Regions from separate parts of the Mesorhizobium sp. M1A.F.Ca.IN.022.07.1.1 genome, predicted to be linked through region 3. Evidence: predicted binding sites of a transcription regulator. Region 3 holds the regulator's gene; each other region holds the start of a gene.
What was found. The regulator LexA, encoded in region 3, represses DNA repair genes until DNA is damaged. The targets are predictions, from matches to a motif close to TGTTCNNNNTGTGTTCNG.
Positions count from the first base shown of each region.

Region 1: the regulator LexA is predicted to act here: its motif matches at 1,812-1,829, upstream of EOA75_RS18520 (ATP-dependent helicase).
Region 2: the regulator LexA is predicted to act here: its motif matches at 2,822-2,839, upstream of uvrA (excinuclease ABC subunit UvrA).

Region 1 is NZ_RZST01000161.1:3,527-7,583, reverse strand. Features, by position in the region: gene EOA75_RS18520 (ATP-dependent helicase) at 1-1,797, opposite strand, end outside; gene EOA75_RS34115 (hypothetical protein) at 1,959-2,114, opposite strand; gene EOA75_RS18515 (hypothetical protein) at 2,240-2,422, shown strand; gene EOA75_RS18510 (LysR substrate-binding domain-containing protein) at 2,673-3,641, opposite strand; gene EOA75_RS34110 (hypothetical protein) at 3,752-4,057, shown strand, end outside.
Region 2 is NZ_RZST01000179.1:4,795-8,851, reverse strand. Features, by position in the region: gene uvrA (excinuclease ABC subunit UvrA) at 1-2,673, opposite strand, end outside; gene EOA75_RS19640 (hypothetical protein) at 3,423-3,689, opposite strand; gene EOA75_RS19635 (ATP-dependent Clp protease proteolytic subunit) at 3,771-4,057, opposite strand, start outside.
Region 3 is NZ_RZST01000125.1:83-4,139, forward strand. Features, by position in the region: partial or broken gene EOA75_RS15935 (molybdopterin molybdotransferase MoeA) at 1-727, shown strand, start outside; gene lexA (transcriptional repressor LexA) at 844-1,578, shown strand; gene EOA75_RS15945 (ComEC/Rec2 family competence protein) at 1,572-4,025, opposite strand.

The DNA.
Region 1 (4,057 bases), on a different contig from region 3:
GACGCCGAGATCGGCCGGGATGCAGCCGTCGACCGTGTTGAGCACGAAGACGTTCTTCCACTCCTGGCCCTTGGCCGAATGGATCGTGGACAGGATCAGGTAATCCTCGTCGCGATGCGGCGGGCCGGCCTGGTCGCTGGTGGCGTCGGGCGGGTCGAGCGTCAGCTCGGTCAGGAAACGCTCGCGCGAGGGATAGCCCGACGCGATCTGCTCGAGCTGCAACAGGTCGGCCCGGCGCGTGATCGCGTCCTCGTGGATGCGCTCCAGATGCGGCTCGTACCAGAGCCTGACCCGCTCGAGGTCCGCCGGCCATTTGGCGCCGGCGCGCAGCCCGCTGTAGATGTCGAGGAAGACCGGCCAGTCTTCGGCCGCGCGCTGCGGCGGCCGGAAGCGTGCAAGGCCGAGCGTCTCGTCGAGCGACGTCGCCATCGCCTCGACGATCTGTGAGGCGGCCGAAGGCCCGATGCCGGGCATCAACTGCAGCACCCGGAAGCCGGCGATCCTGTCGCGCGGGTTCTCGGCAAAGCGCAGCATCGCCAGCATGTCTTTCACATGCGCGGCATCGAGGAATTTCAGCCCGCCGAATTTGACGAAGGGGATGTTGCGCCGCGTGAGCTCCACCTCCAGCGGCCCGCTGTGATGCGAGGCGCGGAACAGCACGGCTTGCGCCTTGAGCGCCGTGCCGGCCTCGCGCTCGGCAAGGATCGCCTGGCAGACATAATTGGCCTGCTCAGCCTCGTCGCGCACGCTTACCAGTTGCGGCCTGTGCGACGACCGGCGTTCGGTCCAGAGATTCTTGGTGAAACGCTCGCTTGCCTCGCCGATTACTTTGTTGGCGGCGGCTAGGATCGGCTCGGTCGAGCGGTAATTGCGCTCCAGCATGACGATCTCGGTGCCTTGCGCGAACTGTTTTGGGAAATCGAGAATGTTGCGCACTTCCGCGGCCCGGAAGGAATATATCGACTGTGCGTCATCGCCCACCACGGTCAAGCCCGCGCCGTCCGGCTTCAGCGCCAACAGAATAGAGGCCTGCAGCCGGTTGGTGTCCTGGTATTCGTCGACCAGCACGTGGTCGAAGCGGGAGCCAAGGTGAGCGGCGATCTCCGGCTCGGCCGCCATCTGCGCCCAGTAGAGCAAAAGGTCGTCGTAATCGAGCACGTTCTGCGCCTGCTTGGCCTCGACATATGCCGCGAACAGCTCCTTCAGCTGTTCCGCCCATCCTGAGCACCAGGGAAAGGCCGAGCCCAGCACCTCGCCGAGCGGCGCCTGGGCGTTCACCGCCCGCGAATAGATCTGCAGGCAGGTGGCTTTGGTCGGAAAACGGCTTTCGGTCTTGGAAAAACCGAGCTCGTGCCGGGCAAGGTTCATCAGGTCGGCCGAATCCTCGCGATCGTGGATGGTGAAAGCCGGATCGAGGCCGATCTGCTCGGCATAGTCGCGCAAGAGTCTGGCGCCGATACCGTGGAAAGTACCGGCCCAGGATAGCGCATCGGCGATGATCGCGGCATCGCGGCCCAGCACCTCGCCGGCGATGCGCTCGACGCGCTTCGCCATTTCAGCCGCGGCGCGGCGCGAAAAGGTCATCAAAAGGATGCGGCGCGGATCGGCGCCCTTGACGATGAGGTGCGCCACGCGATGCGCCAGCGTGCTGGTCTTGCCGGAGCCGGCCCCGGCGATCACCAGCAGCGGCGCGGCCACCTTGCCGTCGCCATGCACCACCGCCAGCCGCTGCTCGTCGTTCAGCCGGGCAAGATAGGCAGGAGTTTCGAAGGACGAATCACGGGCGGCGATGTTCATCGCCCATCAAGCATCGTTTCCGCTTTGTTCGCAATACAGCTAATCTCGCCCAAAGGCGGCCAAGTGGGGGGCGATGCCCGGCAGGGCAGAGGGGACGCTGTACGCGCCGGCATGTGCTGGATAGGCCGGCCATCTTCCCAACAAGCGCGAGAACGGCCGATCTACCTTTTCGGCTCGACGCCCATCGCCGCCGACTGGCGCCGCAGCGACCGCCGATCGTCCGGCGGCGCGAGATCGCCGGACGCCTCCTCGATGATCCTCATCGTGACGCGATAGGCCGTGTAGCCGAACAGGCCGACGAGCAGCAGACGGATCATGACATCTCCTCGTGAGTTAACGAGGTTCAACCGGAGACAGGCGCGTTGGTTCCCGCCGGACGGCGCAACCAAACCGCCGCCGCCTCGTTTGCTTCGAAGAAAGGGGCGAACGAGAGGAGGTCGTCATGAAGAAACTTCCTGTGCTGCTGGCTCTCGCGGCAGGGCTCGGGCTCGCCGCCTGCGACAACAGCGTACAGCCCACCAAGGCGCCAAGCGACACCGTCGACAAAAACCCGCAGGTCGACAAGAACCCGGTGCCGCAATCGACCACCGGCGGCGACCAGCCCGGCACGCCGCCGAAGCAATGAGAGCGGACGATGTTGTCGGGAGACGAAGCGGCGGCGCCGCAGAAGAAGGCCGGCGCTGCTTGGGAGGAAGCTGGAAAGCGCCGGCCAAGCGGGAAAATCAGGCCCGCCGCAGGATCAAAGATAGCTGAGTCTCTCCGCCGCGTCATGGGGCGATCGCGCTAGCCGGCTACAGGTATCCGTCCAAACGCTTTGTCGGCCTTCAAAGATCGGAGAATCTCAGGGGTGTGTTTGCGTCGCTTGCGCCGCCGCGTCACGCCATCGCGGCGCGCGCCAGCGGCACGTTGGCGATCTCCAGGTCCAACTGGCGCTGCGTCAGCGCCGCTTCGGCCATGATCCACTGCTTGAACAGCTCCACCTTGCGGGCGCCGAGCGCCTTGATGGGGCTGACGAAATACCAGCCGGCGGTGTTGGGATGGTGGACCGCGAAGGGGGCGACCAGCCGCTCGGCTCGGATGTCGCTTGCCATATAGGCGCGGTTGGCAACGGCAAAGCCCATGCCGGCATTGGCCGCCTCGTAGGACATCATGCAGGAATCGAAATAGATGCTCTTGGTCTCGCCAAGCACGAAACTCGCGCCGGCAAAAGCCAGCCACGACTGCCAGTTCTGGGTGCAGGTGTCGGAGTGGAGCAGGGTGAAGTGCCTGAGGTCCTCCGGCGTCACCTTGGACAGCGGCTTGTCGCCCAGCACCTCGCGGAACAGCTTGCGGCTGCACACCGGCGTCAGGTCCTCCTTGAACAGCAGCACGGAGTTGAGGCCGGGGAAATTGCCGTCGCCATAGCGGATCTCGAGATCGTATTCGGAGGTCGCGAATTCATGCGTGGCATAGGAAGTCGAGACCCGCATCTCGATATCCGGATACTGCCGCTGGAAGGTGGCAAGCCGCGGAAACAGCCAGCGCGCCGCGAAGGTCGGCAAGACGCAGATCTTCAGCACATGCGCCTGGGATTGGCCGGTCGCCTCCATGCTGGCAGCCACGATCCGCTCCAGCGCCTCGCGCACGCGCGCCACGTAGGTCTCGCCTTCCGGCGTCAGCGACACCGCGTTGCCGCCGCGCTGGAAGATCTTGAAGCGCAGCTGGTCCTCCAGGCTCTTCACCCGCTGGCTGACGGCTGAGGCGGTAATGAACTGCTCTTCGCCCGCGCGCGTGAAGTTGCGGTGCCTGGCGGCGCTCTCCACGATTTTCAGCGAGTTTAAGTTGACCTGGCTGAGCAGACGCACGGGGTTCGACCTTTAGCTATGCTTAAAGTAGCACCAGCATTCCTAAATTTACAGGGGCGGGTGCTCAATCGACTGTTTACCAAGTGTTGCCCCCACCTTGGAGAAGTAGAATGAACGCCCATACAATCCCCGAACTGCGCTATGCGATGAGCCGTGAAGCCATCATCGGTCATGATACGGCGTGGAAAGTGTCGAGCTTCGGCGTCGCCCAGTATCTTCACGGCTACGACCCGCAACTGCTCGCCGCGATCGAGGAGGCGGCGCTCAAGCTCAAGGCCAGCCACGCCGTGCACAAGCATCTCGACCTCACCTTCATCACCGGCGCGGACCGCTACATTCCCGAGATCAAGGAACTGCTCAACGACAAGCTGCGGCTGGAACGGCTGTCCGACATGATGGGCACCAAGCTCGAACCC
Region 2 (4,057 bases), on a different contig from region 3:
CTTGGCGACGTCGTGGAAATGCAGGCCGGTGGTCGGCTCATCCAGGATGTAGAGCGTCTTACCGGTCGCCTTGCGCGACAGTTCCTTGGCCAGCTTGATGCGCTGCGCCTCGCCGCCGGACAGCGTCGTCGCCTGCTGGCCGATATGGATGTAGCCGAGCCCGACCTGCTTCAGCGTCTCCAGCTTGTCGCGCACACCGGGCACCGCCGAGAAGAACTCGACGCCTTCCTCGACCGTCATGTCGAGCACGTCGGCGATCGACTTGCCCCTGAACAGCACGTCCAGCGTCTCGCGGTTGTAGCGCTTGCCATGGCAGACGTCGCAGGTGACGTAGACGTCGGGCAGGAAGTGCATCTCGATCTTGATGACGCCGTCGCCCTGGCACGCCTCGCAGCGGCCGCCCTTGACGTTGAAGGAGAAACGGCCCGGCTGATAGCCGCGCGCCTTAGCCTCCGGCAGACCGGCGAACCAATCGCGGATCGGCGTGAAAGCGCCGGTATAGGTGGCCGGGTTGGAGCGCGGCGTGCGGCCGATCGGCGACTGGTCGATATCGATGACCTTGTCGAGGAACTCCAGGCCCTCGATGCGATCATGCTCGGCCGGATGCTCGCGCGAGCCCATGATGCGGCGTGAGGCCGCCTTGAACAGCGTCTCGATCAGGAAGGTCGACTTGCCGCCGCCGGAGACGCCGGTGACGCAGGTGAAAGTGCCGAGCGGGATCTCCGCCGTGACGTTCTTCAAATTGTTGCCGCGCGCGCCGATGACCTTGATACGCCGGTTCTTTTTCGCCTCGCGGCGCACCGCCTGCGTCGCGACCTCGAGCTCGCCCGACAAATACTTGCCGGTGATCGAGGCGGGCGTCGCCATGATCTGCTGCGGCGTGCCTTGCGCGATGATCTCACCGCCATGGATGCCGGCGGCCGGGCCGATATCGACGACATAATCGGCATGCAGGATCGCGTCCTCGTCATGCTCGACGACGATCACCGTGTTGCCGATGTCGCGCAGGTGCTTCAGCGTATCGAGCAGGCGGGCATTGTCGCGCTGGTGCAAACCGATAGACGGCTCGTCCAGGACGTAGAGCACGCCCGTCAAGCCTGAGCCGATCTGCGAGGCCAAACGAATGCGCTGGCTCTCGCCGCCCGACAGCGTGCCGGAATTGCGCGACAACGTCAGATAGTCGAGGCCGACATCGTTCAAGAAACGCAGGCGCTCGCGGATTTCCTTCAGCACCCGGACGGCGATCTCATTCTGCTTTTCGTTGAGCTGCGCCGGCAGATCGGTGAACCACCGGTCGGCCTTGCGGATCGACAGCTCCGTGACCTCGCCGATGTGCCTGCCGGCGATCTTGACTGAGAGCGCTTCCGGCTTCAGCCGGTAGCCGTTGCAGGCGGGGCAGGGGGTGGCCGACATGAAGCGCTCGATCTCCTCGCGCATCCAGGCCGATTCCGTTTCTTTCCAGCGTCGGTCGAGGTTGGGGATGACGCCCTCGAAGGTCTTGGTCGTTTTGTAGGACCGCAGGCCGTCGTCATACTGGAAGGTGATCTCGCGCTCGCCCGTGCCGTGCAGCACGGCCTGCTGCGCCTCGGCGCTCAGATCCTTGAACTTGTCGCCGAGCTTGAAGCCATAGGCCTTGCCCAAGGCCTCAAGCGTCTGCGCGTAATAGGGCGAGGTCGATTTCGCCCACGGGCTGATGGCGCCGTCGCGCAGCGAGACATTCTCGTCCGGCACAATGAGGTTGGCGTCGATGGCGCGCTGGCTGCCGAGGCCGTCGCAGGTCGGGCAGGCGCCGAACGGATTGTTGAAGGAGAACAGCCTGGGCTCGATCTCGGGAATGGTGAAGCCGGACACCGGGCAGGCGAATTTTTCCGAGAACATGATGCGCTCATGCGTCTCGTTCTTCGACTTGTTGACCGAGTCCTCGCCCGTCCGGCTGGCGTCGAGCGGCTTGTCGGCGAACTCGGCCACCGCAAGCCCGTCGGCGAGCTTCAGCGCCGTCTCCATCGAATCCGCAAGCCGCGTCGCCAGATCGCCGCGAACTACGATGCGGTCGACGACCACGTCGATGTCGTGCTTGTATTTCTTGTCCAGCGCCGGCACGTCGGCGATCTCGTAGAAGACGCCGTCGACCTTGACGCGCTGGAACCCCTTCTTCTGCAGCTCCAGAAGTTCCTTGCGGTATTCGCCCTTGCGGCCGCGCACGATCGGCGCCAGCAGGTAGAGACGCGTGCCCTCGTCCAGCGCCAGCACGCGGTCAACCATCTGGCTGACCGTCTGGCTTTCGATCGGCAGGCCGGTGGCCGGCGAATAGGGAATGCCGACGCGGGCGAAGAGCAGGCGCATATAGTCGTAGATTTCGGTGACGGTGCCGACTGTCGAGCGCGGGTTGCGCGACGTCGTCTTCTGCTCGATCGAGATGGCGGGAGACAAGCCGTCGATCTGGTCGACGTCCGGCTTCTGCATCATTTCCAGGAACTGGCGGGCATAGGCCGAAAGGCTTTCGACATAGCGACGCTGACCCTCGGCATAGATGGTGTCGAAGGCAAGCGACGACTTGCCGGATCCCGACAGGCCGGTCATGACGATCAGGCTGTCGCGCGGCAGGTCGAGATCGACGTTCTTGAGATTGTGTTCGCGCGCGCCGCGAATGGAAAGATATTTTTGGTCGGCCATCGCCGGTCGCCGCCTCAGGTCTGGAATTTGCTGGATTGGCGGGTTTGTCCCGGCCATCCCCTATGTAGGTAATCTCGTCGCCGCGTCGAGAGACGCCACAATCTCGACCAAAGCGTTTAACCGCCTTTCGCGCGAGCGGGCAAGCGGAAAGAACAAAGGCCGAACACCCTCCTGACAAAGCGCTGTGGAAACAGCGGCTGCAAAAACCGTCGCGACCGATCAGTCGAAGGCATTCGACTTACCTGGACGTAACCTCCGATCGATCACATTTTTCTGTAACCGGCTCTTCAACGGTTGACGTCCCGGACCCATGGGGGCAGTCTCAAAGGCGTCAACGAAGCCGGCCGTCTGTCGATGGCCTCGTCACCCAGAGGTGGCCTGCGAGACGCCGCAGGCTTCAGCGATTTGCGCTTCGGACGACATTGCCACAACGGACCAGGAGCGGAGCATGACGCCACCGGACAGTCCCTTGAGGCTCCACGAAGCGATGGAGCCGCGGCGGGCATAGTGCCAGGGTAGGCGTGAGCGCCACCCGAAAAACGTGACCTGCCGATTCCTACAATCAGAGACCATAGTCGGATCGTCGGCTGAAAGCCGCGTTGCATCCGAAACAGAACGCCGGCAGTCCACTCCCGGCTAAAATTGGGTTTCAGATCCATGAAAGCCCCGTCCACCTGCGGAAGCAGTGGCGGGGCTTGCATTTTGCGAGTCGAAGGTCCGTCGCCGGCGTCCGCAATGCGGGGTAAGCTTCAGTGGTTGGGAGGCCTGATGGCGCCCGTTGCCATGTCGATGGTTATGCTACCCGAAATCCTGACATCGGTGTCGCCGATCTTGAACGTGCCGTTGCTGCCGGCTGGCAGTGAGTCGTCAGGCTCGGGCTGCGGCGCGGGCTTGGCGATACGGTAGTCGCTGCTCACGCCGGGCAGTTTTTGTGTCGAATTGTCGTCGGCAAAAGCGGCGGTGCCGACCGCAAGCACGCCGGCGACTGCGACAACGGCAAAACCCAGATTCGTCAAGGAACGCGCTCGGATCATGCGCGAACTATAGAGGCGCGCCGAAGGCGAGGCCAGATGCGCCGCAATCAATTTGCCGCGCGGTCAGGCCGCCTTCTTGCGCGTGTCGTAGACATGGTCGACGAGCCCCCAGGCCTTAGCTTCCTCGGCGGTCATGAAATAGTCGCGGTCGAGCGTGCGCTCGACCTCGTCATAGGTCCGGCCGCAATGCTTGGCGTACAGCTCCGTCATGTGGCGCTTGGTGCGCAGGATGTCCTCGGCGTGGCGCTGGATGTCGGAGGCCTGGCCCTGGAAGCCGCCCAGCGGCTGATGCAGCACGATCCTGGTGTTGGGCAGCGCGATGCGCCGACCGGGCGAGCCCGCCATCAACA
Region 3 (4,057 bases):
GGCGGCATCGGCCAACCATCCGAGTCTCAACGTGGTGCGGCAGCCGCTGCTCGCCATCATCGCCACCGGCGATGAATTGCTGCCGCCGGGCAGCGCGCTCGGCCCCGACCAGATCATCTCGTCGAATGCCTGTGGCGTCACAGCTACGGCCCAGTCGGTCGGCGCGCGCGCGCTCGACCTCGGCATCGCCGCCGACCGCAAGGACGCGATCGCGGCCCTGGTCAAGAAGGCGGTCAAGGCCGGCGCCGACGTCATCGTCACGCTTGGCGGCGCCTCCGTCGGCGACCACGACTTGATCCATGACGTGCTGACCGGCGAAGGCATGCAGCTCGACTTCTGGAAGATCGCCATGCGTCCCGGCAAGCCGCTGATGTTTGGCCGGCTCGGCGACATTCGCTGCATCGGCCTGCCCGGCAATCCGGTCGCAAGCCTGGTCTGCTCGCAGCTGTTCCTGAAGCCGCTTCTGGCGCGGCTGGGCGGCCGGTCCTGCCGTCAGGAAATCCGCACGGCCCGGTTAGGCGTCGCAATGCACGCCAACGATCTCAGGCAGGACTATGTGCGCGCCGTGGTCCGCGAAGATGCGGGGGCGTTGATCGCAACACCGTGCGGCATCCAGGATTCCTCGATGTTGAGGATGCTCGCCGATGCCAATGGCCTGATCGTGCGCCAACCCTTCGCACCGGCGGCTGAAGCCGGCGAGGAATGCAGCGTTCTGATGTTACGCTGAACAAAACGTCAACACATTCACTAAACTTTAAACGGTTGCGGAACACAACTGGAACAGATAGTGTTTGTTCTGGGTTTGTTTTTCTGATTCTGGTTTCAGAACCCATGGGGGCCGCCATGCTGACGCGCAAACAACATGAACTGCTGATGTTCATCCATGAACGGCTCAAGGAAAGCGGCATTCCGCCGTCTTTCGATGAGATGAAGGAAGCGCTCGACCTTGCCTCGAAATCGGGCATCCACCGCCTGATCACGGCGCTGGAGGAGCGCGGTTTCATTCGCCGGCTTCCGAACCGGGCGCGTGCCCTTGAAGTGCTGCGCCTACCTGACTCGATCGCGCCCGGCCTCAATGCGGCGAAGAAGTTCTCGCCGAGCGTCATCCAGGGCGGCCAAGGCAATCTCGGCCGCCAGATCAAACCCGCGGCGCCCGCCCGCACGCCGACGCCCAGCAATGACGACGACGCCGTTTCAGCCGTCTCCATCCCGGTGATGGGTCGCATTGCCGCCGGCGTGCCGATCGACGCCATCCAGCACCAGACGCATTCGATCACAGTGCCGCCGGACATGATCGCGGGCGGCGAGCACTACGCGCTCGAGGTCAAAGGCGACTCGATGATCGAGGCCGGCATCTTCGACGGCGACACGGTCATCATCCGCAACGCCAGCACTGCGAGCCCCGGGGAGATCGTCGTGGCGCTGGTCGATGACGAGGAGGCGACGCTGAAGCGCTTCCGCCGCAAGGGCGCCTCCATCGCGCTCGAGGCTGCCAATCCGGCCTATGAGACGCGCATCTTCGGTCCCGATCGCGTGAAGGTTCAGGGCAAGCTCGTCGGGCTCATCCGCCGCTACTGAGGGGGCTGCGGCTTGGCTTTCGGCTTCTCGGGCTTCTTGTAAGGCGCCAACCCCCTCGCCTCACGCGAGTAGCGCCGCTGTTCGTGCCAAGGGCGGTACGGTTTTTCGACGGCGTATTGAATGGTTGCTCGCGCCGTCGCCGATTGCGGATCGAAGAAGACGGCGGCACTGCCGTCGCGCGCGAGCTGCCGCTTGGTGACAACGAGGACACGCGGATCGCGGCAGGGATTGTAGGCCGTGGCGTCGTTGATGACGATGAGGTCTGCGAAGTCGCAGGCAGGCCGGGCAGCTTCGCGTTTTTCGGCGAGCGCGACGATCGCGCCTGATGGATGCCGGCCAATGCAGAGATCGCCCGTGCAGTAAAAGGGCGATCCAGGCGGCAGGTCGACTGGATCGGCCAAGTCCAGCGTGCCCTTGGCGAATGTCTCCGGCGGCACGATCGTTTCGGCCTTGAGCGCACGTTTCCAGTTATCGGTGGTGAACTCGTTGGAGCGGGCGCGATTGATGGCGAGTTCGCCGCCGCCGATCGGCATCGCCACCAGATGCGCGTCCTCCGAGATCAGCAGGTCCGGCGTGCGCACCTGCGGGATGATCATGACGGCCGCGGCAGCGAAAGGAATTGCGGCCAGCCTGAGCCACGTAGTCGCCATCGTGGCGATGACGAGCGCGATCGTCGCCAGCAGCACCGAATGGATCGAGATCATGCCCACGGCATCGACCGGCGACCACTCCGAAATCCAAGCTGAGATCGCGATCATCGCCGCCAGGTCCTTGCCCATCAAATAGAGGAAGGGCCCGTCGAAGCCGAACGGCATCATGACCGCGCTGGCGACGGCGAGAAACATCACGATCGTGACGATCGGCATGATCGCGAGATTGGCCAGCAGGCTAAGCGGCGAGACGCGCTGGAAATGCCAGATGGCAAACAGCGCTGTGGCACTTCCGGCAATGATCGACGTCATCGCGGCACCACCTACTCCGACTGCCAGTTTGTGCGACATGAACCGCAGGAACGAACGCTTTGCCGGCGGCGCTCTCACCTTGCCGGCGCGGTAGTCGGACCAGCCGGCATAGGCGCCGACAAGGGCGGCGGTTGCCGCGAACGACATCTGAAAGCTCGGGCCAACCACTTCATGCGGCGACACCAGGATGACAGCGATGGCCGAGATCGCCAAGTTGCGCATCGTCAGCGCGGCGCGGTCGAAAAGCACGGCGATAAGCATGACGGCCAGCATGATGAAGCTTCGCTCGGCGGCGACCACCACGCCGGAGATGACGAGATAGGCGGCGATCGACATAAGCGCGATTGCCGCGGCATATTTCTTCACCGGCCGGCGTGACGAAAAATCCGGGAACAGCGCAAAGGCGCCGCGCAGCAGAAGCATGACCGTGCCGGCGACCAGCGCCATGTGCAGGCCCGAAATCGAGATGATGTGATAGATGCCGGTCCGCCGCATCGCCTCGTTGATGTCCTCCGGAATGCCGGCGCGCACGCCGACGATCAGTGCGGCGGCAATTTCGCCTTCGGGTCCGCCGACGGTGCTTCTGATGTGGTCGGCAATATTTTCGCGCGCGTTCTCGATGGCCGAGGCGATGCTCGTCTGGCCGATCGGGTCGGTTGGCGGAATGAGTTTCGGGTCGCCGAGGAAAAATCCGCTGCCGCCGATGCCGGAAAAATAGCTGTCGAAGGAAAAATCATAACTTTCCGGACGGACCGGCCCTGTCGGCGGCAGGAGCCGCGCGTAACCCGTCACCAGCGATCCGGCCTTCATGCCGGCCGGGATCCTGCGTGCCGAGACCCTGACGCGATCCGGTGCGTAGCGCAGCTTTGGATGCGCGGTCGAGACGAGATCGATGGTCAGCCTGACGCGGCCATTGGCCATTTCCTCGGCGATGACGACGCGGCCTGTCAGCCGCGTCTGGATTTCGGAGCCGAGCATCGGTGTAGCGGCGCGCCAGGTCTCGACCTTCGCGGCGACGAAGCCCAGCGCGCAAAACAGCGCCGCCATAAAGACCAGGTGTGTCTTCAGCCAGGGGCGCGAAACCGCCGCGCATAGAGCCATCAGCGCCACCGCCGCCAGCGGTCTGTAAAGATCCGGCTCGGCGCTCAAGGAATAATACAGTATCACGCCGGCGGCCAGGAACACCGGCACCAGCAGGAAGCCGATGCCGCGGTCGAGCTCGGTTGAGGCTGCCTCGGCCACACCCCGGCGAAACACGGAAAACGAGGCACGGCGGAACCGCCTGCGGATTAAGTCGATGGCCGCCGGCGGAGGAGCTTGTAGCGAAGCATCGCCGTCCGGCGGCAAAATCTCGGTGGCCGGACGCGGTACGGGAACCAAAACCGGTACTGCCTCGGCAGGTATGGTGTCGGCAAACAGCAGGCGCTCGCTCACGCCAGCCGCCGTCTCCTCGCCCTCCTCCGCACCCCGGCCACGTCCAGCCATCGGGTCTGCCCCTTGCGCCCCAGACCTCCTAT